Regions from separate parts of the Kitasatospora sp. NPDC004240 genome, predicted to be linked through region 1. Evidence: riboswitches for the same ligand, from Rfam matches in the RefSeq annotation. Region 1 holds a riboswitch; each other region holds the start of a gene.

Region 1 (7,264 bases):
GCCTCCCCCGCGTCGCCGCCGGTCCTGGTGGTGCGGACGGACGGCGGCGGGCCCGTCCGCAGGCCGGGTGACGGCTGGTCCTGGTGGCACCGGGCCCTCGCCGTGGCGCCGGCCGGGCGGGAGCGCCCGCGCCCCGCCGGCCCCGGCACGGAGGAGCACGCGGCCGCCCTGCGGCTGGGCCTGCGCGGCCCCGCCGACGTCCACTGGTTCGCCACCGACCTGGACCGGCTGGTGCGCCACCCGCTGGCCGTCACCGGCCCGCTCGCCCTCGGAGCCGCCCAGGTGCTCTGCGCGGACCCCGCCCTCGCCGGCGACCCGGACCGGCTCCGGGAGACCCTCCTGACCTACCGGGTGACCGTGCTCCACGCCCACCCCGACGCCCTGCACGAAGTCCTGTCGCACTCCCCCGCGCCCGAACTGCGCCTCGCCGCACCGCTTCCCGGCCTCACCGACGCCCCCGCCCCCCACCACTGGTACTGGCAGCGGGACGAGCCGTCCTCCCCCTGGCAGCTGCGGCACGGCCCCAACCCCTGGTCGCCCGCGGCCCGTACGCCGGGCGCGGGGTGCGCGACCGGGATGTGACCCGGTTCACCGCGGATCCACCGGCAAAGGGTGACAGGCCGCTGTCGCGGACGGCTGCGACCGTCGACGCATGACGATCACCGATGAGGACTGCCTCGCCGAGACCCTGGCGTTCAACGAGCACTTCGAGGCCACCGCCGCGAGCCGGCCGACCCGCTCCCGCACTCCCGACCCCGACGTGCTGGCGCGGCTGCGCCGCAACGGGCTCGGGGCCGACACCCCGCCGGTGCGGCTGCCGCAGGGCCGGGACCGCGTCCTCCCCGGCGGGGTACGGGTCCGGGCCTTCGTACCCGACCGCGTCGAGGGCGTCCACCTGCACATCCACGGCGGCGGCTGGTCGTTCGGCTCCGCGGACGGCCAGGACGAGCGGCTGTGGTGGCTCGCCGTACGGGCCCGGCTGGCCGTGCTGAGCGTGGAGTACCGCCTGGCACCGGAACACCCGTTCCCCGCCGGACCGGACGACTGCGAGGCGGCCGCCCGGTGGCTGGTGGACAACGCCGCGGCCGAGTTCGGCACCCGGCGGTTGACGATCGGCGGCGAATCGGCCGGCGCCCACCTGAGCGTCCTGACCCTGCTGCGGCTGCGCGACCGGCACCGCATCACCGGTGCCTTCCGCGCGGCCAACCTGCTCTTCGGCCCGTACGACCTGTCGATGACGCCGAGCCAGCGATCATTCGGCTCCCGCAGGCTGCTGAGCGACACCGAGACGCTGCGGGGCAGTTACGAGCTCCTCAGCCCCGGCACCACGCCCGAGCGGCGCCGCGACCCGGAGCTCTCCCCGCTGTTCGCCGACCTGGCCGGCCTGCCGCCGGCCCGGATCGTCGTCGGTACCGAGGATCCGCTGCTGGACGACTCGCTCTTCCTGGCCGCCCGGTGGCGGGCCGCCGGCGCACCCGCCCACCTGGGCGTCGTCGCCGGCGCGATGCACGGCTTCACCCTGTTCCCGCTGACCGTCACCGAACGCGAACAGCGGCGTGAGCGGGACTTCCTGGCCGACGCGTGACGGTAGCGTCGCCTCCGTGAACCGCACGCCCCGACTGTACGCACTGGTGGAGGAACTGCGCGCCGCGGCGCCGCGACCCCGGACGGTCGCGGCGCTCGCCGCCCGCTTCGAGGTCAGCACCCGCACGGTGCAGCGCGACCTCCAGGCCCTGATGGAGGCCGGCGTCCCCGTCCGCGCCACCTCCGGGCGGGGCGGCGGCTGGTCGATCGACCCCGCGATGACCCTTCCCCCGATCCGCCTCACCCCCGAGGAGGCCTCGGCCCTGGTCGCCGCTCTCGCCGCGGCCGACGGCTCCGCCCCCTACGCCGGCGCGGCCCGTACGGCCTCCCAGAAGATCGCCGCCTCGATGACCGGCCCCGCCTCCACGACCGCCCGGCACCTCGCCGCACGGATCGTCGCCCTGCCCGCCCGCACCCCGGCCCCGGTCCGGGCCGCCGTGGAACAGGCCCTCACCGACGGCACCGTGCTGCGGCTGTCCTACGTCGACGCGGACGGCCGGGAGAGCCACCGCGAGGTCGAACCGGCCGGGCTGCTCACCGCCGACGGCCGCTGGTACCTCATCGCCTGGTGCCGCACCCGCCGGGCCGGCCGGGGCTTCCGTCTCGACCGCGTCACCGCGGCCACCCCCACCACCGAACCGGCCCCGCCCCGCGACCTGCCGACCCTCCTCCACGGTTCCGCCGCGGCCGACGCCACCCGCCCCGGCGCCCTGACCCCGCTCGCCCCGCCACCCTGAGGCCCCGTCCGCCCCTTCGGGAACACGCCCGGGGATGATGTCAAGGACGCTCGAAGTGCTGGAGCACCCCGCCGAGCGAGAAGCAGAGGGCGCCGGTGAGGGTGCCCCAGTTGGCGATGTCGGCGTTGACGAGGCTGCCGGTGCTGGGCCGGGTGAAGGCCGCGAGGGCCGAGATCATGAAGAGGACCGAGCCGAGCTGGTTCACGGCCACGATCCACCAGCCGAGGCTTCGGCGGCAAAAGCAGGGCCGGCCGTGGCAGATCTCGACGAAGGCGAGGTGGCCGGAGATCAGGAAGAGCACGCAGCCGATGACGTCGGGGGCCCAGATCAGCCGGTTGACCTGCTGGACGCTCAGCCCCTGCAGGAACGAGTCGAGCAGGTTGACGGCGAAGACCAGGGTGCCGGCGAACAGGACGGACGCGCTCAGCCAGTCCACCCGCTTCGGTTCGTAGCTCCACCAGCGCCAGCGGTGGGTGACCAGCCGGCCCTCACCGCCGGGCACGTGGCGGGGCGCGTTGATCACCTGGAGCAGCGAGACGTACCCGCCGGTGTTGAAGAAGAGGCCGCCGGCGAAGTAGATGGAGGCGCAGGTGGTGGCGTCGCCGGAACCGAACTGGGCGACGCCGGCGCCGGCCGCGAAGAGGGCGCCGCCGATGATGAACGCGGTGGCGGCGACGGCGTTGAGCCGGCGCAGCCGGCGCAGGGCGACCTCGTCGGCGCTGGCGTGGTGGCCGGTGCGCGCACCGGGCGGGTGGACCGCGATGAGTCCGCGCCGCCGGGCGAGCCGGGACTCCCACACGGCGGTCCCCCCGCCGGGCGGGCGCCAGGTGAGCCGGGTGGTGAACGGTCCCGCGCCTTCGGCGCGCTGCTCGGGCTGTCCCACGGCCCGAGACTAGACGTCCCGCCCACCCGCCGGCCGGGCGAAACGCCGCGGGCGGGACGGAACCGTGCACCCCCGCCTCGGCGTACCGCACCCGGCCGGGTGCCCCGAGGCCCGGCCCACGGGGCACCCGGCCCGCGGGCCGGTCAGGTCTGGCGCAGGGCCTCGGTCAGGCGGTCGGCCGCCGCCACCACGGCCTGGGAGAGGCGGGCGCCGGGGTGGCGGGTGAGCCGTTCGATCGGGCCGGAGACCGTGACCGCGGCCACCACCCGGTTGGCCGGGCCGCGGACGGGGGCCGAGACGGACGCGACCCCGAGCTCGCGCTCACCGATGGACTGCGCCCAGCCCCGGCGCCGTACGCCGCTCAGGGCGGTGGCGGTGAAGCGGGCGCCCTGCAGGCCGCGGTGGAGGCGCTCGGGCTCCTCCCAGGCGAGCAGGACCTGCGCGGCGGCGCCGACCTTCATGGGCAGGGTGACCCCCACGGGAACGGTGTCGCGCAGGCCGGAGAGCCGCTCGGCCGCGGCCACGCAGATCCGGATCTCGCCCTGCCGGCGGTAGAGCTGGGCGCTCTCCCCGGTGAGGTCGCGCAGATGGGTGAGGACCGAACCGGCCGCCGCCAGCAGCCGGTCCTCGCCCGCGGCCGCCGAGAGCTCCCCGAGCCGGGGGCCGAGGACGAACCGGCCCTCGACGTCCCTGGTGACCAGCCGGTGCTGTTCGAGCGCGACGGCGAGCCGGTGCGCGGTGGGCCGGGGCAGACCGGTGGCGGCCACGAGGCCGGCCAGGGTGGTGGGACCGGCCTCCAGGGTGCCGAGGATCGAGGTGATCTTGTCGAGCACGCCGACGCCGCTCGTGTTGTCCATGGATGGGTACTCCGTCTCAAATCCCGTGAGCAGCGCGACGGCTTCGCCCACGGAGGCTCCGCATCGGGAGCGGGGGGATGGTCAGCGAGGACGGGCCGGGGAAGTCGGCCGATTGCCTGCGCCGGGCACGAGACGAGTACGCGGAAGGGCCGGGGCGGGAAGCGCCCGGGCGAAGGACAGCACAGAGAGCACCGTGTCTCCTCATCTTTCCCGCGCCACAGTGGCGACAGGCCGGAGTTGGCACTGCCCCCGGCCGGCACGGCGCGTACTTCGGACGCCGGGTCGATCGGGGAGTTGCCGGGGCTTCGTAGGGCCGGTCCCTCCACCCCTCTGGATGATTCGCGAGGAACCATACAAGATTCCCCCGGCGGCCCGCCAAACCTCCCCGGTTCTCACACCGGACGCCGCGCCCGTCCGGCCGCCGCCACGCCCGTCACCCGGGACCGTTCAGGCGGGTGAGACGGCGACTCCCAGGGAGTCGGCCCCCAGCGCCTTCGGGGCGCCCTTCTCGTAGAACACGTCGAGATCGGTGATGACGAAGCCCGCCCCGGTCAGCATCTCGGCGACCGGCCGGGTCAGGTGGCAGCCGCCGAGGAGCCGCTGCTCCAGCGGGTCGAGCCGTCGCTGCCAGCGCCGTACGGCCTCGTCGCCCTCCGGGGCCAGGCCGTGCTCGACGAAGTGCAGCGTCCCGCCGGGCCGCAGGACGCGCCGCACCTCACGCAGCGCCGCCCCGGCGTCCGGGACGGTGCACAGCGTCCAGGTCGACAGCGCCGCGTCGAAACTGTGGTCCGGGAACGGCAGCACCTGACCGTCCAGGCCCCCGCGCTCCACCCGCACCGGGGTCGCCGCCACCCGTTCGGCCGCCAGTCGCCAGCCCACCTCGGAGGGGTCCACCGCGGTCACCCGGGTCACGGCCGCGGGATAGAACGGGACGTTCAGCCCCGAGCCGAACCCGATCTCCAGGACATCGCCCTCCAGGCCCTCGCAGACCCTCCGTCGCAGGTGCGCGGCCTCCTTCGTCCCGCAGGCGACGTTGACGATCCGCGGCACGACCTGATCGGCGTAGAACCCCATCACGACCTCCAGCCCTCAGGGCCAGTCTGGCACCGGCCCCGACGACCCTCCTGTCTCCCGCCACCCGATCTCCCGCCCCCGGTCGCCGGCGGCTCGATGTCCGGCTACTCGATGTCCGGCCATTCGTCGAGGGGCCAGGCCATCGGGACCTCCGGCTGCAGGAACTGCTCGGCCCAGATGATCTTGCCTGTGGGGGTGTAGCGGACGCCCCAGCGTTCGGCGAGCCGGGCGACCAGGAACAGCCCGCGGCCGCCCTCGTCGTCGGCGACCGCGTAGCGCAGGTGCGGGGCGGTGCTGCTGGTGTCCGAGACCTCGCAGATCAGCGTGCGGTCGTACAGCATCCGCACCGTGATCGGACCGCTCGCGTAGCGGATCGCGTTGGTCACCAGCTCGCTGAGCACCAGCTCGGTGACGAAGCCCGCCTCCTCCAGGCCCCACTCGGCGAGCTGCCGGGTGGCCTGAGCACGGGCCTGCGCCACGGCCGCGGGCGTCGGGGCCACCTCCCACTCCGCGGTCCGGTCGGGCGCCAGCACGCGGGTACGGGCGACGAGGAGGGCGATGTCATCGGTCTGGCGGGCGGGCAGCAGGGTGCCTAGCACGGCCTCGCAGACCTCCTGGGGCGACCGGCCGGGGTGGGCCAGGGAGGCGGAGAGCACGTCCAGGCCGATGCCGATGTCGCGGGTGCGGTCCTCGACGAGGCCGTCGGTGTAGAGGACCAGGCTGCTGCCCGGCGGCAGCCGCACCTCCGCGGCCTCGAAGGGCATGCCGCCCAGGCCGAGCGGCGGACCGGCCGGGAGGTCGAGGAACCCGGCCGCGCCGTCCGGTTGGACGACGGCCGGCGGCGGATGCCCCGCCCGGGCCATGACGCAGGTGGCGGCGGTGGGGTCGTAGATGGCGTAGAGGCAGGTGGCGCCGGTGATCGCGGGCGTCCCGTCGACCGCGGCCGTCTCCTGGTCGATGTGGGTGACCAGTTCGTCCAGGTGCCCGAGGAGCTCGTCCGGCGGCAGGTCGAGCGAGGAGAAGTTCTGGACCGCGGTGCGCAGCCGGCCCATGGTCGCGGCCGCGTGCAGGCCGTGGCCGACCACGTCGCCGACGACGAGGGCCACCCGGGTGCCCGGCAGCGGGATCACGTCGAACCAGTCACCGCCGACGCCCGCCTGCGCCGGCAGGTAGCGGTAGGCGATGTCGAGGGCGCTCTGCTCGGGCAACGCGCGCGGCAACAGGCTGTGCTGCAGGGTGACGGCCATCGTGTGCTCGCGCGTGAAGCGGCGGGCGTTGTCGATGGACACGGCGGCCCGGGCGGCCAGCTCCTCGGCCAGCGACAGGTCGTCCTCCTCGAACGGGCCCCGGTCCCGGCTGCGCCAGAAGCAGGCGACGCCCATCAGCACGCCCCGCGCGGTCAGCGGGACGGCGATCAGCGACGCCAGTCCGAACTCCACCACCGCCTGCGTCCGCTCGGCGTCCTGCGTCCGCCACCCGGCGTCGGTCGCCACCTCGGGTACGAGCGCGGAGTGCCCGGTCGCGAAGCCCGCCGCCTGCGGGGTCCTCCCGGCCCACCTGACCAGTTCCCCCGGCGGGTAGAGCGGCGAATCCGCCCGCGGGCCGGTGACCGCCACCCGCTCCAGCTCCACCGGGGCGCCGGCCGCCAGGGTCGGCGGCTCCTCGCCCCGCAGGACCTCCTCGGCGAGGTCGACCGTGGCGTAGTCGCAGAAGTCCCGGGAGGCCATCCCGGCGAGCTCCTCCGCGGTGCGCCGGACGTCCAGGGTGGTGCCGATGGCGACGCTCGCGTCGTACAGCAGTCTCAGCCGGCCGCGGGCGACCTCCGCCTTGCCCGCGAGGGCGAGCAGCTCGGTGGAGTCGCGCAGGGTGGTGACACTGCCCGGGGGGCCTCCCGCGCTGTCGGTGGGGCGGTTGTTGACGGCCAGCAGCAGGTCTCCGACGGGGAGCACCTCATCGGTGACCGCGCGGCCGGAGACCAGCAGCTCGGTCGTGGCGGGGGCCAGGCCCAGCTCGGTGACCGGGCGCCCCTCGGCGTCCGGGGGCAGGTCGAGCAGTCGGCGCGCCTCGTCGTTGGCGAGCAGGACCCGGCCGTCGCCGCCGACGATGGCCACGCCCTCGCGGACCGCGTG
Region 2 (7,264 bases), on a different contig from region 1:
GCCCGTACCGGTCGCGTCCGGACCGGTCACGGGACGCCGCCGCCCCGGGCACACCACTCCGGCACGGTGATCCGCAGCAGAGCGGTCACGAACGAGGGGTGACGGATCATCGAGTCCGGGGGCTTCGGCGACTACGCGCTGTCCCTGCGGGAGGCCACCGAGGACGAGCCGTTCAGCCGAACGCCCTGGTGTACCGGGTGCTCGGCAGGATGTTCGCGGTCGTGCGGGCCGGCAGCGAGGACCGGCCGTGCCGGGTGACCCTCAAGTGCGCCGAGCCGGCCGCCCATCTGCGCGGCCTGCGCGCGGCGGCGGTGGCGCTGCACGGGCGGGTGCGGGGCCGGTCGGGCCCTGTGCGCGGCGGCGTGGGGCGGGTCAGAGCCGGCGGAGGGCGTACGCGGCGGCGTTGGCGCCGCACATGCCGTGGACGCCGGGGCCGGGCGGGGTGGCCGCGGAGCAGAGGTAGTGGCCGGGGAGGCCGGTGGCGTAGGGGGTGAGGGTGGGGCGGGGGCCGAGGAGCAGCTGGGGGACGTCCTTGGCGCCGGTCATGATGTCGCCGCCGACGAAGTTCGGGTTGGCCGCGGCGAAGCCGGCCGTGGTGGTCACCGCCCGGCCGAGGACGCGCTCGCGGAAGCCCGGGGCGAAGCGTTCGATCTGCGCGGTGATCGCCCCGGTGGCGTCGCCGGGGTAGCCGGCCGGGACGTGCGCGTACGCCCACACGGGGTGGACGTCGCCGGCCGAGCGGCCCGGGTCGGCCAGGTACTGCTGGCCGACCAGGACGAACGGGCGCCCGGGCATCCGGCCGGCGGCGACGGCCCGTTCGGCGGCGGCGACCTCGGCGAAGGTGCCGCCGAGGTGCACCGTGCCGGCGCGCCGGGCGGGTTCGGCGGTCCACGGGACGCCGCCCGCCACCGCGAAGTCGACCTTGAACGCACCCGGGCCGTGCCGGAAGCGCCGGTAGGCCCGGGCGATCCGGGGCGGTAGCCGGTCGCCGAGGATGTCCGCGACGGCGCCCGGCGCCAGGTCGTACAGGGTGACCGCGGCGGGCGGCAGCCGGTCGAAGGAGGTGACCCGTACGCCGGTCTCGACGGTGCCGCCGAGCGCGGTGAGCTCCGCCGCCAGCGCCCGGCTGATCGCCCCGGAGCCGCCCGCCGCCACGGCCCAGCCGTGCCGGTGCCCGGCGGCCAGCAGGCCGAGGGCGACGCTCGCGCTCAGCGGCCGGTGCAGCGGCCGGAACGCGTGCGCCGCCACCCCGCCGAACAGGGCCCGCGCCCGCTCCCCGGTGAACGCCCGGGCCAGCGCCGAGGCCGGCAGCAGCGCCGGCGCCCCGAACCGGGCGAGCCGCAACGGGTGGCGCGGTACGCGCAGCAGCGGGCCCATGACGTCCTCGGCGAGCTCGTCCCAGCAGGCGGCGGACGGCCCGAACAGCCGCCGCCAGCGAGCGCCGTCCGGCGCGCCGAGGCCGGCGGCGGTCTCGGCGACGGAGCGGTGCAGCACCCCGGCCGTCCCGTCGTCGAGCGGGTGGGCGCAGTCGATCTCCGGCCACCGCCACTCCAGCCCGTGGCGGCGCAGGTCGAGGCCACGCAGGAAGGCCGAGCCGACGCCCATCGGGTGGACGGCCGAGCAGTGGTCGTGCACCAGGCCCGGCAGGATCGCCTCCGAGCTGCGGGCGCCGCCGCCGACCTCCCCGGCGGCCTCCAGCACGGTGACCCGCAGGCCCGCCCGCGCCAGCACGACCGCGGCGGCGAGCCCGTTGGGCCCCCCGCCGACCACCGTCGCGCCGCTCATCGGGGGCCTCCTCAGCTCGCCGGCTCGCCGCCGGAACCGTCGGTGCGGCACCCGCCACGTCGGTCCCCGGCCACGCTACCGGCCCGGCCGCCCGCCGGCCCGCCGGGCCCGCCGTGCGGTCAGCCGGCCGCCCGGCGGGCCGTCCCGGTGAAGGGCGCGGCCACGGCGGCCTCCTGACATGCCCTCGGCGCGACCGCGAGGACGGCCCCCACCACCTCGCGGTCGTGCCGTCCTCGTTATTGACGACCCCTCGGGCGCTCGACCAGACTGCTGGGGACGGTCACGATTGTCAGCGCCCGCCGCGGGTCTCCCGCGCGGGTCATCGGCTCCGGCCCGCTGGCAGGCAACCCTTCCACCGCGACGGGGTGCCCCGGGTGACGACCGGGTCCCGCCGATGCGGCGGGACAAGCGTGGTCCCGCCCCGGCGGGTCCCGAGGGATCGGACGGGTGGACGTGGGCGGAACGCGGAGGCAGCCGGGCGGCGCCCGCCGCCCGCTGCGCCCGGCGAGCCCCCTGACCAGACGTCTGCACATCGACCTGCTGCGCGTCTGCAGCGCGAGCGGACCGAGGGCCTGACCCGGCCGGCCGCCCCGGGACCACCCCGTCCCGGAGCCACCCGCCTGACGGCCACGTCCCCCCGGACCACCGGACCACACCCCAGCCCGTGAGCCGCGGCGCCGGTCCGGCCGGAGGCGGGGTCCCCGCGTCCCCTCCCGCCTCCGCGTCCCCCCCCATCAGATCACCGGGGCTCCCTCACCCATTGGAGAGTCATGCCCGAGCTTTTCGTTCCCGCCTCCGACCCGGCGTCCCGTACGCCGCAGCCCGACCCCTGTCACCCCGCCGAGCCGGTCCCGGACCACGCGCACCGGTTCCGCGGCCGCATCGGCGCCCGCCGCGGCGGCGGCTTCTACCCCGCCTCCCAGCGCTACCGGGTGTACCTCTGTCCCGGCTGCCCGGATTCCCTCCGGGTCGCGATCACCCTCGACCTGCTCGACCTGCGCGACACGGTCTCCGTCGTCCACCTCGCCACCCCCGAGGCCCACCGGGAGCTGCGCCTCGCGTACGAGACGGCGCTCCACCACTACGAGGGACCGCTCACCGTGCCGGCGCTCTGCGACCGGTGGAGCGGGCGCATCGTCAGCAACCACACCCCCGACATCCTCCGCGACCTGGCCGAGCACCTGGCCGACCGCACCCGGGACGACCTGCCCGACCTGCGCCCGGCGGACCTCGCCGAGGCCGTGGACGCGATCGCCGAACTCCTGGCCGAGGCCGTCCCGGAGGCGGCCGGGTGGCGCGAGGGGGCCCCCGAGCAGCTGTCCCAGGCACTGGACCTGGTCGACCGCCGGCTGGCCGCGGACCCGTACGTGCTGGGCGCCCGCCCGACCGCGGCCGACGTGGACCTGTGGGTGGCCCTGGTCGAGCTGGACACCGTCCACCGGCCCCGGATGGACCCCGCCGAGGCCGCCGCCGTGGCCGACCGGCACCGCCTCTGGGCCTACGTACGCCGGCTGCACCGCCTCCCGGCCTTCCACCGCAACCTCCCGGCCGAGTTCCTGACCTCCCCCCGGCGCCGCTTCGGCCGCTGCCTGGACCTCGACGAGATCCCCGACGGCCCGGCGGCCCCCGTGGACCGCGCGAGCCACGCGGCGTGACGACGACCGGGCGGCCGGCCCCGGGTGACCGGAGCCGGCCGTTCGGCCGGGGTGATCAGCGCCGGGTGACGGCGGTGGTCGGGCCGGGTCGGCCGGCCTCCCGTCCGGGGAGGCCGGCCAGCCGGGTGGCGAGGCCCTCGCGCAGCGCGGTCAGCCGGGCGATCTCGGCGTCGAGGGCGGCCAGCCGCCGCAGCGCCACGCCGACCGCGGGCGTGGCGGGTTCCCCGCTGCCGCAGCGGACCGGGTCCACGTCGGCGCCGGCCAGGTGCAGCCGCTCGGCGCTCGCCCGGAGGTCCTCGACGGTGAGGCCGAGCGCCAACAGCTCGCGGATCACCCGGACCCGGGCCACCTCGGCCGGGCCGTACTCCCGCTGGCCGGAGGCCGTCCGCCGGGGCGGCGGAAGCAGCCCGCGCTGCTCGTAGAACCGCAGGGCGCGGGGTGTCGTCCCCGCTGCCGCCGCCGCGTCGCCGATGCGCATGCCGCCCGCCCTCCGCCCGTCGGGTGCCGGGTCACAGCGCGACGACGACCGTCCCGACGTGCTGACCGGCGAACACCTCCTCCAACGCGCGCGGGGCGCCGTCCATGCCCGCGATCCGGACCACGGGCAGGTCGATCAGGCCCTCGTCGAGCCAGCCGGCGAAGTGCTCCCGCCACTCGGGGAGGGTCTCCGGGTGGTCCAGCGGGCTGACCCCGCGCAGGGCGATCCGCTTGACGACGAGTTGGACCGAGTCCAGCCCGACCGGCGCCGCGGTCCCGCTCCCGTCCGGGGACAGCTGCCCGGACAGCGCGCCCACCAGGGCGAACCGGGCCCCGGGACGGGCCGCCCCGACCGCGGCCGCGAGCTGCTCGCCGCCGACGGTGTCCACCAGGACGTCGATCCCCTCCGGCGCCGCCTCGGCGAGCTGCCCGGCGATCGGGCCCGCGCCGCGCACCACGGCGGCGTCGTAGCCGAGTTCGTCGACCAGCCGGCGCGCCTTGGCCGCCGAACCGGCGCTGCCGACCACCCGGCCGGCGCCCAGCAGCCGGGCGATCCGGCCGGCCGCGGTGCCGACCGACCCCGCCGCGCCGGTGACGAACACCGTGTCACCGGGGCGCAGTCCGGCGCCCACCGTGAGCGCGACGTAGGCCGTCCACCCCTGCGTCAGATGGAGCGCGGGGTCGACGAGCGGCGCCCCGCCGAGCCGGGTCACCCCCTCGGCGGGCAGCACCGCGTACTCGCGCCAGCCGAGCCAGTGCGAGACGAGCTCGCCGACCCGGGGCCCCTGCCCGTCGCCGCCGTCGTCGGGCCCGGCGGCGGTCACCACCTCGCCGACCGCCGCGCCCAGCAGGGTGTCGCCGGGGCGCAGGGCGGGCAGCGGCGCCCCCGGTACGCCGCCCCCGATCAGGGTGCGCACCGCGGCCCCGACGTGGAAGTACCGGTTGCGGACCAGGATCTCCCCGGGCCCGGGGACGGGCAGCGGCACCTCGACGACGGCCAGGTGCCCCGCATCCGGCAGCCCCTCGGGCCGGGTGAGCAGGCGCACCTCCCGGGAGGTCGCGGGCAGGGCGGCGGACGGCGCGGCGGACGCGGGGACGGAGGCGGTGACGGACACGGCGGAGCTCCTGGGCGGGTCGGGATCGGTACGACGGAGGACCCGCGCACCGGTCGCGGAGGAGCGGCCGCGCGGGGTCGGGAGACGCTAAACCCTGCCCCGCGCGTCAGGGTCAAGCGCCGGCCGCGCCCCCGCCGCCGCTGGCCCCGGCCGTCAGGGCGGTCGTCAGGAGGTCCAGGTCGGCGGCCAGCGCGCGGCGGGCGGCCGCGCCCATCAGCCCGGGGCGCAGGGGCAGCGGCAGGGCCCACCAGTCCTGGGTGACGGTGTGGGGGCGGTGCCCGGCCGCGTCGGGGTGGACGGGTGCGGCGAGGCGGGCGGACTCCGCGCGGGCCGCGAGGTAGGCGGCGAAGCGGGCACCGGCGGGGACGGCGGTGGCGGCCTCGCGCTTCAGCCACAGGTTGAGCGGGGACGGCGAGCTGACGCCCCAGTGCTCCGGGTCGAAGCTGACCAGCACGGGGCCGACCGCGGCCACGGTGAGCTCGAAGGAGTAGTACGGCGCGACGGTGCGGTACGACCGCCACTCCGCCCTGGAGACCGTGGCCCCCGCGTCGCGCAGCAGCTCGCGGGCGGCGTCCACCGTCCGGACGGCCTTGGTGAAGGTCGCCCCGGCGCCGCCGGTGCGCAGTTCGGCGAGCGTCCACGGCTCCAGCTCGTGCTCGAACCTCTGCACCAGGCCCTCCAATTGGTCGGCGTCGCAGGCGAGTGGGTGGTGCCCGTCGGCCGGCCGCGGGGCCAGGACGGCGAGCAGGTCGGTCCAGGCGATCACGCCGAGCCGTTTGGCGTCGCGCAGCTCGCGTCGGCGCAGGCCGTTCTCGTCCTCGGCCCAGTCGGGCGCGTCGGGGTCGGCGAGGCCGGCCGCGACGGCGCGCTCGAACAGTTCGTGCTGGAGCTCGCGCAGGCGTCCGCGCGGGCAGACGACGATCAGCGCCCCGCCGCGGGTGAGCCGCTTGAGGTAGCCCTCCGGCTGGGTGCCGGGCTGCAGCGGGGCGCCGAACTTGCCCTCGACGATGATCCAGGTGCCGTCCGGGCCGCGTCCCTCGACGTCGGTGTAGCCGGGCTTGCCGTCGACGGTGGCGAAGACGTCCGGCTCGAAGTGGATGCCCGCGGTGACCTCGGGCGGCGGGCCGGCCGGCCCGAGGGACAGGGCCGCCATGGCGGCGCGCGCCTCGGGGTGGGTGTCCAGCAGGTAGCAGAGCGCGGTGGTGGCCAGTCGCTCGCGCCGGTCGGTCAACTGGTCGGCCAGATGGGCGAGCAGCCCGGAACTCCGCACGGATTCCCCCTCCTCGGATTGCCGGCGCCAGGCTACCGGCCCCCGGCGCCGGGAGGGGGAGGTGTGGTCAGATCACCCCGGCCGTGAGGACGGCGGCGATGCTCCGGGCCAGGTGGGGGACCTCGGAGGCGGCGACCCCGGCGATGTTGATCCGTCCGGCGGTGGTGCCGTAGACGGCGTGCCGGGTGCGCAGGTCCAGCATCTGGCCGGGGGTCAGCGGGAGCATCGAGAACATGCCGCGCTGCCCGGCGAGCAGGCGGGCCACCCCGGGGTGGCCGAGCGCCTCCAGCCGGGTGACCAGGTCGGTGCGGACGGCGGTGATCCGTCCGCGCATGGCGTCCAGCTCGGCGTGCCACTCGGCCCGCAGCCGCGTGTCGTCCAGGATGGCGGCGACCACGGCCGCGCCGTGCTCGGGGGGCATCGAGTAGACGGTGCGGGCGAGGTTCTGCAGGGCGGTCTCGGCGCGGCCGGCGGCCTCCCGGGTGGGGGCGACGACGATGGCGCAGCCCGTGCGGTCGGCGTAGAGGCCGAAGTTCTTGGAGCAGCTGACGGCGATCAGCAGCTCGGGGAGGACGGCGGCGAGCTCGCGGGTGCCGGCCAGGTCGGCGTCCAGGCCGTCGCCGAGACCGTGGTAGGCGAGGTCGACGAAGGGGACCCAGCCGTGCCGGGCGGCGTGCTCGGCGAGCAGCGGCCAGGCGGAGGCGGGCAGGTCGACGCCGGTGGGGTTGTGGCAGCAGCCCTGGAGCAGGACGACGTCGCCGGCCCCGGCCGCGTCGAGGTCCCGCAGCACCGCGGCCGTGTCCACCGTGCCGTCGGAGTCCAGGTGGCCGAGGTAGCCGTAGGTGCGGACGGTGAGGCCGGCCGCCTCCAGGATCGGGCGGTGGTTGACGTACGCGGGGTCGCTGATCCACACCGTGGCGCCGGGGCGGGTACGGCGGACCAGGTCGGCCAGCAGCCGCAGC
Region 3 (7,264 bases), on a different contig from region 1:
CGGTGCGCGGACGCGCCGCGTTCCGTGCACCGCACGGGCGGGCGGGCGTCAGCCCTGCTCGCCGCCCTCGCCGGCCTCGGCGCCCGGACGGGCGACCAGCTCGACCTGGTCCACCGCGTTGCACCAGCGGCAGCGCACCGACTCGACCGTCTCGCTGAGCACCTCGGTCTCCTCGACCTTGGACTCACCCGCCAGGTCGAAGTGGAGGAACTCGACGACCCGCGCCGAACGGGTCACGTCGAAGCGGGTGAGGTTGCCGCACAGGGTGCAGCGCCAGCGGGTCTCTGCGGTCAGGGCGGGGACGGTCATGGGAGGTCCTCTCGGGTGGTCCCTGGGTGGGCACAGGCGCTCCCCCCGGAGCCCCGGCGGCGTCGGCGGGAGGCGGGAATGCCCGCCCCAAGCCTATTGCCTGGGGCAACAACGCCGACCACCGGTACGCGGCCTCCGCCGGGTGGGCCACATGCCGTACAACGCGGTGCCGGAGCCGCCGGACGGAGGAATGCTTGGCCGCATGGCGACCCCGGTCCTCGACCTCACCGGCGCGCGGGGCGGCCGCCCGAGGGGGCCGGCCCCGACCGTCACCCTCCTCCTGATCGTGCTCAACACGGCGGTCTTCCTGCTCGGCCCGGCGGCCGGGCTCAATCCGCTGTACGGCACCGGGCAGGACCGGATCTGCGCCGAGCAGCGGTACGAGCGGCGCTGGGGCGCCGTCCCCGCCGAACTGCTGGCCGGGCACCCGCTCACGGCCGAACAGCTGGCCGGTGTCCCCGACCCGGCCCCCGGCTGCCCGGCCGCGCCCACCCCGGGCAAGGTGCCGGCCCTCTCGGTGCTCAGCTCGCTCTTCCTGCACGGCGGCTGGCTGCACCTGCTGGGCAACCTGCTCTTCCTGCACGTCTTCGGCGCCGGCGTGGAGGCGCGGCTGGGCCGCGGCCGCTTCCTCCTCTTCTACCTGGCCGCCGGCTGCCTGGCCGCGTACGGCTACGCGCTCGCCGAGGCGCACTCACCGGACGCGACCCGGGTGCTGATCGGCGCCTCGGGGGCGATCTCGGCGGTGCTCGGCGCCTATCTGCGGCTCTACCCCCGCTCCCGGGTCACCACCCTGGTGCCGCTGCTGCTCTTCCTGCCGCTGCGGTTCCCGGCCTGGCTGGTGCTCGGGCTCTGGTTCTCGCTGCAGTGGTGGTCGGTGCGCTCGGCGGAGCCCGGCGTCGCCTACCTGGTGCACGTCATCGGCTTCACCGTCGGCTTCCTCCTCGCCAGTGCCCAGGGCCTAAGCTGGCGGCACCTCACAAAGGAGCCCGAACAGTGATCACCGCCATCGTCCTCATCAAGACCAGCGTGGACCGCATCCCGGAGATCGCCGAGGCGATCGCCTCGATCGAGGGGGTCAGCGAGGTCTACTCGGTGACCGGCGGCTACGACCTGGTGGCGATGGTCAGGGTGCGGCGGCACGACGACCTGGCCGAGGTGATCCCGGGCCGGCTGAACAAGGTCCCGGGCGTGGCGCACACCGAGACCCAGATCGCCTTCCGGACGTACTCCCAGCACGACCTGGAGGCCGCCTTCGCCCTCGGCCTGGACGAGTAGCGGCCTCCTTCTCCGGCATCCCCCGCCGGCCCCGCGGTCAGCCCGCCCGGCGGGTGTCCGCGACGCAACGGCCGCCCTCGTTGCGGTAGTTCCAGGCGGCACCGTCCGTGACCAGCGCGCGGACGGCGGTCAGGAAGCGGTCGACGTGCTCGTCCGGGGTGCCGGCGCCGAAGCTGACCCGGATCGCGTTCAGGCTGCGCTCGCCCGGCAGCGAGGGCTCCGGCGCGCCGCACTCGGAGGGCGCGGCCTCCTCGTCGCCGAGCAGGGTGCGCAGCAGCGGGTGCGCGCAGAACAGCCCGTCCCGCACGCCGATCCCGTACTCGGCGGAGAGCGCCGCCGAGAAGTGCGAGCTGTTCCAGCCCTGGACGACGAAGGAGAGCACGCCCACCCGGGCGGAGCCCTCGCCGAACAGGTTGAGCACCTTGACCTCGGGCACCTCGGCGAGGCCCGCCGTCAGCCGGTCGACCAGCTGACGCTCGCGCGCCTCCAGCGCGTCGAAGCCGGCCTCGCCCAGCGCCCGGCAGGCGGAGGCGATGGCGTAGGCGCCGATCACATTGGGCGAGCCGGCCTCGTGGCGGGCGGGGCCGGCGTGCCACTGCACCGCCACCGAGCCGTCGTGCTCCCGGGCGACCGTGCGGGTGGCGCCGCCGCCGGCCAGGTAGGGCTCGGCCGCGTCCAGCCAGTCGGAGCGGCCGGCCAGCACCCCGGCGCCGAAGGGGGCGTACAGCTTGTGGCCGGAGAAGGCGATCCAGTCGACGTCCAGCTCGCGCACCGAGACCCGGTGGTGCGGGGCCAGCTGGGCCGCGTCCAGCACCACCCGGGCGCCGTGGCGGTGCGCGGTGGCGGTGAGCTCGGCGACCGGCCACAGCTCGCCGGTGACGTTGGAGGCGCCGGTGACGCAGAGCAGCGTGGGACCCTCAGGCGCCGCGGCCAGCGCGGTCTCCAGCGCGGCGACCGCCTCGGCGTGCGAGCGCGGCGCGCGCAGGTAGGTGACGTCCAGTCCGGCGTGGGCCCAGGGCAGCAGTGAGGCGTGGTGCTCGGTCTCGAAGGCGAGCACCCGGGTGCCCGCCGGGACGGCGCCGGCCAGCAGGTTGAGCGAGTCGGTGGTGGCGCGGGTGAAGACCACCTGGTCGCCCTCGCGCAGGTCGAGGAAGTCGGCGACGGTCCGGCGGCTCTGCTCGAACAGGTCGGTGGACAGCTGGGAGAGGTAGCCGGCGCCGCGGTGCACGCTGCCGTAGTAGGGCGCGTAGGCGGCGACGTCGTCCCACACCCGCTGCAGGGCCGGGGAGCTGGCCGCGTAGTCGAGCGGCGCGTAGGTGACCTTCTCGCCGCTGGCCAGCGGGACCTGGACGTCGTGGCCGAGGACGGCGAGCGGGGCGCGGGAGGCGGTGGCGAGGGACATGGGGATGCACTCCTTCTACGGGCCTAGGACCCCGGGAGTGTGTGTCAACCGGCGTCCGCGCTTGTCACACGGACGGATTGCCGGTGACCCGGTCCTCACCCAGGGCACCCCGCCACGGACGGAGGGTTGCCGGACAGCAAGCTGGGGCTTGACGCTGCCACTCATGACCTGGCGAAGACTCTAGGACGCGTCCACCGGGTGGTCAAACAGATGTCCGCCATGTGGACGCACCGGGGCCCGCGGGGAGCGTTCCCCGCGGGCCCCGGCCCGGGACGGCCCGAGGACGGCCCGAGTCGCGTCAGCCCCGGGAGGTGGCGTCCGACCAGCGGCGCAGCAGTTCCTGGGCGGCGCCCGAGTCGATCGCCCGCGCGGCCCGCTCCATCCCCGCCGCCAGCTGCTCGGTGAGCGGCGCGTCGGTGAGGTCGAGGGCGACCAGCGCGGCGGCGGCGTTCAGCAGGACGGCGTCCCGCACCGGTCCGCGCTCCCCGGCCAGCAGCCGGCGGGCGACCTCCGCGTTGTACGCGGCGTCGGCCCCGCGCAGCGCCTCGATCCCGACGGTCTCGATGCCGACCTCGCGCGGGTCGAAGCCGGTCTCGGTGACCGAGCCGTCGCGCACCACCCACACCCGGGAGGTGGTGGTGATGGTCAGCTCGTCCAGGCCGTCGTCGCCGCGGAAGACCAGGGCGGTGGAGCCCCGCCGGGCGAGCACGCCGGCGATCAGCCCGGCGAGCCGGGTGTCGAAGCAGCCGATGGCGTGCGCGGTGACCTTGGCCGGGTTGGTCAGCGGGCCGAGGATGTTGAAGGCGGTGGGCACGCCGAGGTCGCGCCGGGCCGGGGCGGCGTGGCGCATCGACGGGTGGAACTTGGCGGCGAAGCAGAAGGTCAGCCCGACCTCCTCGGCGACCTCGGCCACCCGGCGGGCGCTCAGGTCGAGGGCGATGCCGAGCTTCTCCAGCACGTCGGAGGAGCCGCTGGCCGAGGAGGAGGCCCGGTTGCCGTGCTTGACCACCTTGGCGCCGGCCGCGGCCGCGACGATCGCCGACATGGTGGAGATGTTGACGGTCTTGGCGCGGTCGCCGCCGGTGCCGACGATGTCCACGGCGGGGCCGGGGATCTGCAGCGGCTCGGCGTGCGCGTACATCGCGTCGACCAGGCCGGAGATCTCGTCGACCGTCTCGCCCTTGGCCCGCAGCGCGACCATGAAGCCGGCCACCTGCACCGGGGAGGCCTCGCCGCTCATGATCTGGTCCATCGCCCAGGCGGTGTCCGCCCGGTCCAGGTCCTCGCCGCCCAGCAGGGCCGCCAGGATGTCCGGCCAGGTGCGGACCACCTGCACGGGGTCGCTACCGCCGTTCGCAGGGTTCACGTTCACCATGGCTGACTCCAGCTCTTGAAGGGAGCTCCGGGAGGTCCCCGCGAGCGGAGCCAGCCTATCGAGCGGGGGGTGGCGTCCTGTCCCCCTTTCTCTAAGAGTGAGATACCCAGGTGAAGGGCGGGGCCGGACGCCCGCCCCGCGGGCCGTACGGCTCAGTGGGTCGCCGGTGTCCGCTTCTCCACGCGGGCGCGGAGCAGGGTGGCGGCCGCCTCGGCCAGCGCCACCGGGTCCACCGGGCGGCTGATCGCCGCGTCGGCCCGGCTCCAGGCCGCCAGCCAGGAGTCCTGCGGCCGGCCGATCAGCACCAGCACCGGGGGGCAGCCGTAGATCTCGTCCTTGAGCTGGCGCCCGAGGCCGAGCCCGCCGGCCGGCACCGCCTCGCCGTCCAGCACGCAGAGGTCCACTCCCCCCTTCTCCAGCGCCCGCAGCACCGCGGGGGTGGTGGCGCACTCCAGGTAGTCGAGCTCGGGAAGGTCCGCGGCCGGCCGGCGGCCGAGGGCCGTCAGCACCTGCTCGCGCGTGTTGCGGTCGTCGCTGTAGACGAGGACGGTGAGCGTCTCGTCGGTCGTGTGCGCCATGGGCCCCTGCTTCCTCTGAAGTGTGATCCGGACCACGTCCACCTCATCCGGATGCTACTCCCGATCACCGCCCGCGGAGCCCCTTCCGGCGTGATCCTTCCCGAGCCGCCGCGGCCGGGCCCCGACGGGGCTCACCCTCCCGGAGGACGGCGCGTCACCCCGGCGCCCGCAGACCACCCGTACGGCCGACGGCGGCCCTCCCCCCTACCCCGGGGCCGCCCCGCGGGGCCGCAGCGACACGCGGGGCAACAGGGTCGAAGAGGCCCCGAAGGAACCGTCAGAAAAGGGACACCGCGCTGCTCAGGCCACCTGCGGACGCCCCGTCGGGGCCCAGGGGGGCATACCGCACGCACCGGACACTCCGAGGGAGACCCCCCGGCGTGAAGACGGAATAAGGGACCGACATAATGTCCGTCGTGGCGACAGCAACAGCAGTAGAAACCGGGCACGCGCACGGATCGGTCAACCGGCCGAACATGGTCAGCGTCGGAACGATCGTCTGGCTCAGTTCCGAGTTGATGTTCTTCGCGGCCCTCTTCGCGATGTACTTCACGCTCCGCTCCGTCAAGGGAGCCGAGTTCTGGACCGAGAAGGCGCACGCCCTCAACGTGCCCTTCTCCTCGGTCAACACCACGATCCTGGTGCTCTCCTCGCTCACCTGCCAGCTCGGTGTGTTCGCTGCCGAGCGCGGTGACGTGAAGAAGCTCCGCTCGTGGTTCGTCATCACCTTCGTGATGGGCGCGATCTTCATCGGCGGGCAGGTCTTCGAGTACACCGAGCTGGTCAAGAAGGACGGCCTGACGCTGTCCTCCGACCCGTACGGCACGGTGTTCTACCTCACCACCGGCTTCCACGGTCTGCACGTGACGGGTGGTCTGATCGCCTTCCTGCTGGTCCTGGGACGGACGTACGCAGCCAAGCGCTTCACTCACGAGCAGGCCACCGCCGCGATCGTGGTGTCGTACTACTGGCACTTCGTCGACGTCGTGTGGATCGGCCTGTTCGCGACCATCTACCTGATCAAGTAACCAGCTGATCAGGTCGCTGGCCACCGGCCCGGGGTCCGCCGTCGACGACGACGGCCCTTTTGCCGGTGCCGACGCTCCCACCGACCGACCGCGCGCGCAGCCCTAGACGGGCAGCCTCGTGCCGGCCAGACCGGCCGCCGGGTGCACCCACCAGTCGACCAGATCCTGACACCGGGGTTATTCCGTGAAAAAGCTCTCCGCACGACGGCGCCACCCATTGGCGGCGCTGGTCGTCCTAATTCTCGCCCTGGCGGCCACCGGGGGGCTGTACGCCGCGTTCGCGCCCGCCGACAAGGCGCAGGCCGACGTGGCCGCGCAGTCGCTCGCGATCGAGGAGGGCAAGAAGCTCTTCGCCGTGGGCTGCTCCTCCTGCCACGGCCTCAACGGCCAGGGTTCCAGTGACGGTCCGAGCCTGGTCGGCGTCGGCTCCGCCGCGGTCGACTTCCAGGTCTCCACCGGTCGTATGCCGGCCCAGCAGCCCGGCGCCCAGGTGCCGAGCAAGCCGAACATCTACTCGCAGGCCGAGATCGACCAGATGGCCGCCTTCGTGGCCTCGCTCGGCCCCGGCCCGGTCACCCCGACCGAGGAGCAGTACACCTCGACCAACCCGGAGGACATCTCCAAGGGCGGCGAGCTGTTCCGCACCAACTGCGCCCAGTGCCACAACTTCGCCGGCAAGGGCGGTGCCCTGACCCAGGGCAAGTACGCGCCGTCGCTGGAGGGCGTGGAGGCCAAGCACATCTACGAGGCCATGCAGACCGGCCCGCAGAACATGCCGTCGTTCCCGGACACCATCATGCCCGAGGAGCAGAAGAAGCAGATCGTGGCCTTCGTCCGCCACACCAACGATGAGCCCAACCCCGGCGGTCTCACGCTCGGCAGCCTCGGTCCGGTGACCGAGGGCCTGTTCGGCTGGATCTTCGGGCTCGGCGCGCTCATCGTGGTCGCGATCTGGGTCGCCGCCCACACCACCAAGGCCAAGAAGTCATGAGCCAGGACATGTCAGAAGAAAACCTGCCGGAGTCGCACGGCTCCGCCGGGCACCACGAGGTGGCTGCCCACGGCGACCCGTTCGCCGACCCCGGCCTGCCGGCCCACGAGCCCCGCCGAACCGACATCGACGAGCGGGCCGCCAAGCGGGCCGAGCGCCAGGTCTCGATCATGTTCGTGGTCTCGATGCTCGCCACCGTGGGCTTCATCGCCTCGTACGTGGCCATCGACCCCGACAAGCTCGTCGAGATCTTCCCGCTGGGCAAGGTCAGCGCGCTGAACTTCGCGCTGGGCATGACCCTCGGTG
Region 4 (7,264 bases), on a different contig from region 1:
GATGCCCTCGGCGACCAGGTCGACGTACTCGTTGGTGGCGGCGTTCAGGCCGTGACCGGCGGGGAGGTTGCGCACCTTCTCCACCACGACGCCACCCTCCAGGCCGGCGTTGGTCGCGATCTGCTTGATCGGGGCCTCCAGCGCGACCTTGACGATGTTGGCACCGGTGGCCTCGTCGCCGTCCAGCTCCAGCTTGTCGAAGGCGACACCGGCCTGCAGCAGCGCGACGCCACCACCGGCGACGATGCCCTCCTCGACGGCGGCCTTCGCGTTGCGGACGGCGTCCTCGATGCGGTGCTTGCGCTCCTTGAGCTCCACCTCGGTGGCCGCGCCGGCCTTGATGACGGCCACGCCGCCGGCCAGCTTGGCGAGGCGCTCCTGGAGCTTCTCGCGGTCGTAGTCCGAGTCGCTGTTCTCGATCTCGGCGCGGATCTGGTTCACGCGGCCGGCGACCTGGTCGCTGTCGCCGCCACCGTCGACGATGGTGGTCTCGTCCTTGGTGATGACCACCTTGCGGGCGGTGCCCAGCAGGTCGACGCCGGCGTTCTCCAGCTTGAGGCCGACCTCCTCGGAGATCACGGTGCCACCGGTGAGGATGGCGATGTCGCCGAGCATGGCCTTGCGGCGGTCGCCGAAGCCCGGGGCCTTGACGGCGACGGACTTGAAGGTGCCGCGGATCTTGTTCACGACCAGGGTCGACAGGGCCTCGCCCTCGACGTCCTCGGCGATGATGACGAGCGGCTTGCCGCTCTGCATGACCTTCTCCAGCAGCGGCAGCAGGTCCTTGACCGAGCCGATCTTGGAGTTGGCGATGAGGATGTACGGGTCCTCGAAGGTCGCCTCCATGCGCTCCAGGTCGGTCGCGAAGTAGGCGGAGATGTAGCCCTTGTCGAAGCGCATGCCCTCGGTGAGCTCGAGCTCCAGACCGAAGGTGTTGCTCTCCTCGACGGTGATGACGCCTTCCTTGCCGACCTTGTCCATGGCCTCGGCGATGAGCTCGCCGATCTGGGTGTCGGCGGCCGAGATGGAGGCGGTGGAGGCGATCTGCTCCTTGGTCTCCACGTCCTTGGCCTGGGCCAGCAGCTGGTCCGAGACGGCGGCGACGGCCTTCTCGATACCGCGCTTCAGGGCCATCGGGTTGGCGCCGGCGGCGACGTTGCGCAGACCCTCGCGGACGAGCGCCTGGGCGAGCACGGTGGCGGTGGTGGTGCCGTCACCCGCGACGTCGTCCGTCTTCTTGGCGACCTCCTTGACGAGCTCCGCACCGATCTTCTCGTACGGGTCCTCGAGCTCGATCTCCTTGGCGATGGAGACACCGTCGTTGGTGATCGTGGGGGCGCCCCACTTCTTCTCCAGCACGACGTTGCGACCCTTGGGGCCGAGCGTGACCTTCACTGCGTCGGCGAGCTGGTTCATGCCACGCTCAAGGCCGCGGCGAGCTTCCTCATCAAAGGCGATGATCTTGGCCATCTGAAGTGGTCCTCCGGGACACGGTCGACTGCTCGGACCAAGGGGTGCCCGCGACGGACGGCCCTGGTGTGCGGGGGTCCATTCCCCTACCGCTCCCTGGGGCCTCACCGACCCGGTCCGCTTATCACTCTCAAGCTGTGAGTGCTAACGCCAATGATTAGCACTCTGGGGTGGCGAGTGCAAGCCCAATCGGCGATCCCGCGAGCCGCGCCCGCCCCTCCACGGAGGCCCTCCCGCCCCGCCGCGGAGGCCCTCCCGCCCCGCCGCGCGACCGTCGACGGGGCCCGCGCCGGGCGCCTCCCCGACACCGCGCGGGCCCGGGGGCGGAGGCACCCCGGACACGCCGACGGGCCCGTACGCCGATACGTACGGGCCCGTCGCGAAGCGAGAGGTCCACCAGCCGGTGGGCCGAGCCGAACTCCTGGAGCCGGAAGGTTTCAGACCGCCGCGCGGACCATGTCCGCCTGCGGGCCCTTCTGTCCCTGAGAGATCTCGAACTCGACCCGCTGGCCCTCCTCAAGGGTGCGGTAGCCGTCCATCTGGATCGCGCTGTAGTGGACGAAGACGTCCGCACCACCGTCGACCGCGATGAAGCCGTAGCCCTTCTCCGCGTTGAACCACTTGACGGTGCCCTGAGCCATTCCGAACTCCCCTAGTGCTGTGCTGGCCCTTCACGCGCCCGCAGGTCTGCGGGCCCGGGTCTGGTTGAGGCCGGCCCGGGGAACCCCCCCTGAGCGCAGCCCTGCACACCGCGATCCCCGGCCGGGCCCCGGACGGACTCCGGTGAACGGGTGATTGCGTCGACCGCGGCTGAATGTATCCGGATAGACGCCCTCTGCAACAGGCCCAGCCGATACGAATTCGCTCGGTCCATCAAGGGACAGGTCGGGCCAGAACCGGGTGAACTCGGCATTCCGTCCCGGACATGGCGGGCGAATTACCCAAATCCCCTCATGAATTCTGACATCCGCCTGACATGATTCACGGCTTCGGGGCGGACGCGGGTCTCGCCCGCCGGACGGGGCGGGGGCGCCCCGTTCCCCTCCGGGCGAAACTCTACTCCGACCGGGGCGACTAAAAATTCACGCCGCAATACGACGAGCCGCCTTCACGTCCGGAGAGTGCAATTCCGGACGTGAAGACGGCTCAACAGGTCAAACAGGTCGAACGGAACCGAACCGGCCGAATGCACCGGGCCGGCGGACCGCATCGATCAGGCCAATCGGAGCGACCGGCCGGTCAGGCCGGTCGAGCCGGCCGGACAACGAGGTCGACCGGGCCGAGAGGGCCGACCCGGCCGAGAGGCCCGACCGTCACCGGGGCCTCAGCAGCCGCCGGCCACCGCCGGGATGATCGAGACGCCGGCGCCGTCCTTGATCTCCGTGGCCAGGCCCTCGGCGAAGCGCACGTCGTCGTCGTTGACGTACACGTTCACGAAGCGGCGCAGCTTGCCGGTGTCGTCCAGGAGGCGGGCGGCGATGCCCGCGTGGTTCTTCTCCAGGTCGGCGATGACCTCACCGAGGGTGGCGCCCTCGGCGGTCACCTCGGCGGCGCCGCCGGTGTAGGTGCGCAGGATGGTGGGGATGCGGACGTTGGCGCTCATGGCGGTGGCTCTCCTAGCTGGGGGGCGGAGCGGGGCGGGGAAGGTCAGACGGAGGCGAGGCCGGCGGCCCGGAAGGACTCCAGCGACGGCCGGATGACGGTGGTCATGCCGGCGTCGGAGACGGCGTCCAGGGTCTTCAGGCCGTCGCCGGTGTTGATCGCGACGGTCTCCTTGGCCGGGTCCAGCTGACCGGTCTCGACGAGCTTCTTCAGCACGCCGACGGTGACCCCGCCCGCGGTCTCGGCGAAGACGCCCTCGGTGCGGGCCAGCAGCTTGATCGCGGCCACCACCTCGGCGTCGGTGACGTCCTCGACCGCGCCGCCGGTGCGGCGGGCGATGTCCAGCACGTACGGGCCATCGGCCGGGTTGCCGATCGCCAGCGACTTGGCGATGGTGTCCGGCTTGACCGGCCGGATCACGTCGTGGCCGGCCTTGAACGCGGCCGAGACCGGGGAGCAGCCGGCGGCCTGGGCGCCGAAGATCCTGTACGGGCGGTCCTCGACCAGGCCGAGCTTGATGAGCTCCTGCAGACCCTTGTCGATCTTGGTGAGCTGGGAGCCCGAGGCGATCGGGATGACGATCTGCTCCGGCAGCCGCCAGCCGAGCTGCTCGCAGATCTCGTACGCCAGCGTCTTGGAGCCCTCGCCGTAGTACGGGCGGAGGTTGACGTTGACGAAGCCCCAGCCCTCGCCGGCCGGGTCGCCGATCAGCTCGGAGCAGAAGCGGTTCACGTCGTCGTAGTTGCCGTCGATGCCGACCAGCTGACCGCCGTAGACGCCGGCCATGACGACCTTGCCCTGCTCCAGGTCGTGCGGGATGAAGACGCAGGACTTGAAGCCGGCCCGGGCGGCGGCCGCGCCCACCGCGCCGGCCAGGTTGCCGGTGGAGGAGCAGGAGAGCGTGGTGAAGCCGAAGGCCCGCGCCGCCTCGATCGCGCAGGCGACCACGCGGTCCTTGAACGAGTGGGTCGGGTTGCCGGAGTCGTCCTTGATGTGCAGCTGGGCGGTGAAGCCGAGCTCGCGGCCCAGGTTGTCCGCCTTCACCAGCGGGGTCCACCCGGGGTTCAGGTTGGGCTTCGAGGCGACGTCGGCCGGGACGGGCAGCAGCGGGGCGTAGCGCCAGATGGAGGCCGGACCGGACTCGATCCGCTTGCGCAGCTCCTCGGCGGCCTCGCTCCCGAAGTCGTACGCGATCTCCAGCGGACCGAAGCACTCCAGACAGGCGAAGCTGGGGCCGAGCGGGAACCGGGTGCCGCACTCGCGACAGGACAGCGCGGCGGCGGGGCCGAGGTCAACGGTGCTGACGGGTGCGGCAGTGTCGATAGCCATGATGGCGGAGGCCTCTCTCCTCATCTTCCCCGTGACGCGGGCGCGCCACGGGCCGGAATTGGCACCTGTCCCGCCGGGGCCTGTACGACAGCCGCGCGAGAAGGTTGCCGGGACGTCAACGGGCCGTTCCCTCAGTCCCTCTGGATGAGCTCTGTGAAGTTGTGGTCCTGCTCAGCGGTGACCCCGGCGTGCGAAGGTCCGACCGCTGTACGAAGACTGTATCCGAAGGCGTCAATGCCGAAAGGGACCGTCCGCCACGCGAGATGGACCGTTTCACCCGAGCAGAGTCAGCGATCCTCAGGAGTGTGCCCGTGCCCGCCGAACCGACACCCGAGCTCCTCCCGGAGGTGGCGTCCTGGCTGCGCCGCCGCTCCTGGAGCGCGGCCGACCGTCCGGTGCGCACCCTGCTGGACGCCAAGCGGGCGGCCGGCCGCGCCGGCACCGTCAGCGTGGTCCTGCCCGCCCTGGACGAGGAGGCCACGGTCGGCGACATCGTCCGCACCATCCGGCGCGAGCTGATGGAGCGCCTGCCGCTGGTCGACGAGCTGGTGGTGGTCGACTCGGGTTCGGCGGACGGCACCGCCGCCGCGGCCGCCGGCGCCGGGGCCCGGGTGGTGCGCCGCGACGACATCCTGCCGCGGCTGCCCGCCGCCCCCGGCAAGGGCGAGGTGCTCTGGCGCTCGCTGCTGGTCACCCGTGGCGAGATCGTCTGCTTCGTCGACGCCGACCTGCGCGAGTTCGACCCCGCCTTCGTCTCGGGCATCGTCGGCCCGCTGCTCACCGATCCCGGGATCCAGCTGGTCAAGGCCATGTACGACCGGCCGCTGGAGGTGACATCGAGCGGCTCCGCCGCGGGGGAGGGCACGGTCATCCCGTCGGGCGGCGGCCGGGTGACCGAACTGGTCGCCCGCCCCCTGCTCAACCTCCACTGGCCGGAACTCGCCGGTTTCGTCCAGCCGCTCGGGGGCGAGTACGCGGCCCGCCGCTCGCTGCTGGAGCGGCTGCCGTTCCCCACCGGCTACGGCGTCGAGCTCGGCCTGCTCGTGGACGCGCTGGAGACCGCCGGTCTGGACGCCCTCGCCCAGGTCGACGTCGGGGTCCGCCACCACCGCCACCAGGACGGCCAGGCGCTCGGACGGATGGCGGCCACCATCTACCGCACGGCCCTGGAGCGGCTCGACCGCACCCACCGGCTGAAGGCCTCCGCCGACCTGGTGCACCCGCTGCTCACCCAGTTCACCCGCGATCCGCTGACCCGTACCTTCACCGCCCACAGCCACCCGGTGACCGCCCTGGAGCGGCCCCCGATGCACACCGTCCCCGAGTACACCGGCCGCCACCCGGTGCTCTGAGCGTTTGCCGACCCCGCCCCCCGGCAAGGTTCCAACCATGGGCGATCTCACGACCGAACGTTCGAGTCCGACCGGCACCGCCCCCGTGCTGGTGGCCTCCAACCGGGGACCGGTGTCGTTCGGCGCCGCGGCGGACGGCACGCTGACCCTGCGGCGCGGCGGCGGCGGCCTGGTCTCCGGCCTGTCCGCGATCGACGATCCCGACGCCGTCTGGGTCTGCGCCGCCCTCGGCGAGGCCGACCGCCGGGCCGCCCGCGAGGCCCCGGACGGGCGCCTGGACCGCGCCGGGCACGACGTCGGGGGCCAGGCCGTACGGATGCTCGACATCGACCCGGAGACCTTCGCGCGCGCCTACAACGGCGTCGCCAACTCCACCCTCTGGTTCGTGCACCACCTGCTGTACGCCACACCCACCGCGCCCGCCTTCGACGAGGACTTCCGCACCGAGTGGGCCGCCTACCGGGAGTACAACGCGGCCTTCGCCGCCGCCCTGGCCGCGGAGGCCGCCCCGGGCGCCGCCGTCCTGGTGCAGGACTACCACCTCTCGCTCACCCCGGCACTGCTCCGCGCCGCCCGCCCCGACCTGCGCATCGGCCACTTCTCGCACACCCCGTGGGCGCCGCCCGAGTACTTCCGGCTGCTGCCGGACGACGTGGCCGGGGCCGTGCTGACCGGGGTCCTCGGCGCCGACCGGGCCGGGTTCCTCACCCGCCGCTGGGCGCTCGCCTTCGCCGACTGCTGTGAGGCCCTGCTGGGCGCCGAGGTCGACCGCGAGGCGCTCACCGTCACCCACGCCGGGCGCACCACCGTCCTCGGCGTGCACGCCCTCGGCGCCGACGCGGACTTCCTGCGCGAGCGCGCCCACCGCCCGGACGTCGACGAGCGGCTCGCCGTCCTGCGCGCGGCGGTCGGCGGGCGCCGCACCGTCGTCCGGGTCGACCGCACCGAGCTCAGCAAGAACATCGTCCGCGGCCTGCTGGCCTACCGGCACCTGCTGCGCACCCGCCCCGAGTGGCACGACCGGGTGGTGCACATCGCCTTCGCCTACCCGTCCCGCACCGACCTCGCCGAGTACCGCGACTACACCGACCGGGTCCGCCGGCTGGCCGCCGAGATCACCGACGAGTTCGCGACGCCCGACTGGCAGCCGCTGATCCTGCACGTCGACGACGACTTCGCGCGCTCGCTGGCCGCCTACCGGATGGCCGACGTGGCCCTGGTCAACCCGATCCGGGACGGCATGAACCTGGTCGCCAAGGAGGTGCCGGTGGTCTCCGACGAGGGCTGCGCGCTGGTGCTCTCCCGCGAGGCCGGGGCCTACGCCGAGCTGGGCGAGGACGCGCTGGGCGTCAACCCGTACGACGTCATCGCGACCGCCGAGGCGCTGCACGCCGGGCTCAGCATGCCCGCCGGGGAGCGCGCCGACCGCACCAAGCGGCTGGTCGCCGCGGCGACCGCGCTGCCGCCGCAGCGGTGGTTCCTCGACCAGCTCGACGCGCTGCGCTGAGCCC

Evidence for each region. A riboswitch is a leader RNA that binds a small molecule or an ion and turns the genes downstream of it on or off. The one in region 1 is predicted to bind S-adenosylmethionine.
Region 2: it holds a riboswitch for S-adenosylmethionine, as region 1 does, so the genes downstream of both, ACWEQL_RS09490 (glutathione S-transferase C-terminal domain-containing protein) here and ACWEQL_RS35365 (IclR family transcriptional regulator) in region 1, are expected to answer to the same signal.
Region 3: it holds a riboswitch for S-adenosylmethionine, as region 1 does, so the genes downstream of both, ACWEQL_RS02430 (aminotransferase class V-fold PLP-dependent enzyme) here and ACWEQL_RS35365 (IclR family transcriptional regulator) in region 1, are expected to answer to the same signal.
Region 4: it holds a riboswitch for S-adenosylmethionine, as region 1 does, so the genes downstream of both, thrC (threonine synthase) here and ACWEQL_RS35365 (IclR family transcriptional regulator) in region 1, are expected to answer to the same signal.

The regions. Positions count from the first base shown of each region.
Region 1 is NZ_JBSGFD010000209.1:1,758-9,021, forward strand. It holds gene ACWEQL_RS35345 (AMP-binding protein) at 1-582, shown strand, start outside; gene ACWEQL_RS35350 (alpha/beta hydrolase) at 653-1,585, shown strand; gene ACWEQL_RS35355 (helix-turn-helix transcriptional regulator) at 1,602-2,321, shown strand; gene ACWEQL_RS35360 (hypothetical protein) at 2,362-3,204, opposite strand; gene ACWEQL_RS35365 (IclR family transcriptional regulator) at 3,348-4,061, opposite strand; SAM riboswitch class I at 4,260-4,402, opposite strand; gene ACWEQL_RS35370 (class I SAM-dependent methyltransferase) at 4,509-5,135, opposite strand; gene ACWEQL_RS35375 (SpoIIE family protein phosphatase) at 5,240-7,264, opposite strand, start outside.
Region 2 is NZ_JBSGFD010000024.1:50,153-57,416, forward strand. It holds gene ACWEQL_RS09485 (phytoene desaturase family protein) at 373-1,785, opposite strand; SAM riboswitch class IV at 2,090-2,202, shown strand; gene ACWEQL_RS09490 (glutathione S-transferase C-terminal domain-containing protein) at 2,556-3,440, shown strand; gene ACWEQL_RS09495 (MerR family transcriptional regulator) at 3,496-3,918, opposite strand; gene ACWEQL_RS09500 (MDR family NADP-dependent oxidoreductase) at 3,950-5,032, opposite strand; gene ACWEQL_RS09505 (hypothetical protein) at 5,145-6,302, opposite strand; gene ACWEQL_RS09510 (amino acid aminotransferase) at 6,370-7,264, opposite strand, start outside.
Region 3 is NZ_JBSGFD010000005.1:22,855-30,118, reverse strand. It holds gene ACWEQL_RS02445 (hypothetical protein) at 49-309, opposite strand; gene ACWEQL_RS02440 (rhomboid family intramembrane serine protease) at 512-1,306, shown strand; gene ACWEQL_RS02435 (Lrp/AsnC family transcriptional regulator) at 1,303-1,584, shown strand; gene ACWEQL_RS02430 (aminotransferase class V-fold PLP-dependent enzyme) at 1,622-2,986, opposite strand; SAM riboswitch class IV at 3,039-3,155, opposite strand; gene trpD (anthranilate phosphoribosyltransferase) at 3,285-4,361, opposite strand; gene ACWEQL_RS02420 (hypothetical protein) at 4,514-4,939, opposite strand; gene ctaE (aa3-type cytochrome oxidase subunit III) at 5,347-5,967, shown strand; gene qcrC (cytochrome bc1 complex diheme cytochrome c subunit) at 6,152-6,958, shown strand; gene qcrA (cytochrome bc1 complex Rieske iron-sulfur subunit) at 6,955-7,264, shown strand, end outside.
Region 4 is NZ_JBSGFD010000049.1:38-7,301, reverse strand. It holds gene groL (chaperonin GroEL) at 1-1,470, opposite strand, end outside; gene ACWEQL_RS15730 (cold-shock protein) at 1,908-2,111, opposite strand; gene ACWEQL_RS15725 (MoaD/ThiS family protein) at 2,795-3,073, opposite strand; gene thrC (threonine synthase) at 3,118-4,401, opposite strand; SAM riboswitch class I at 4,419-4,552, opposite strand; gene ACWEQL_RS15715 (glucosyl-3-phosphoglycerate synthase) at 4,713-5,753, shown strand; gene ACWEQL_RS15710 (alpha,alpha-trehalose-phosphate synthase (UDP-forming)) at 5,791-7,260, shown strand.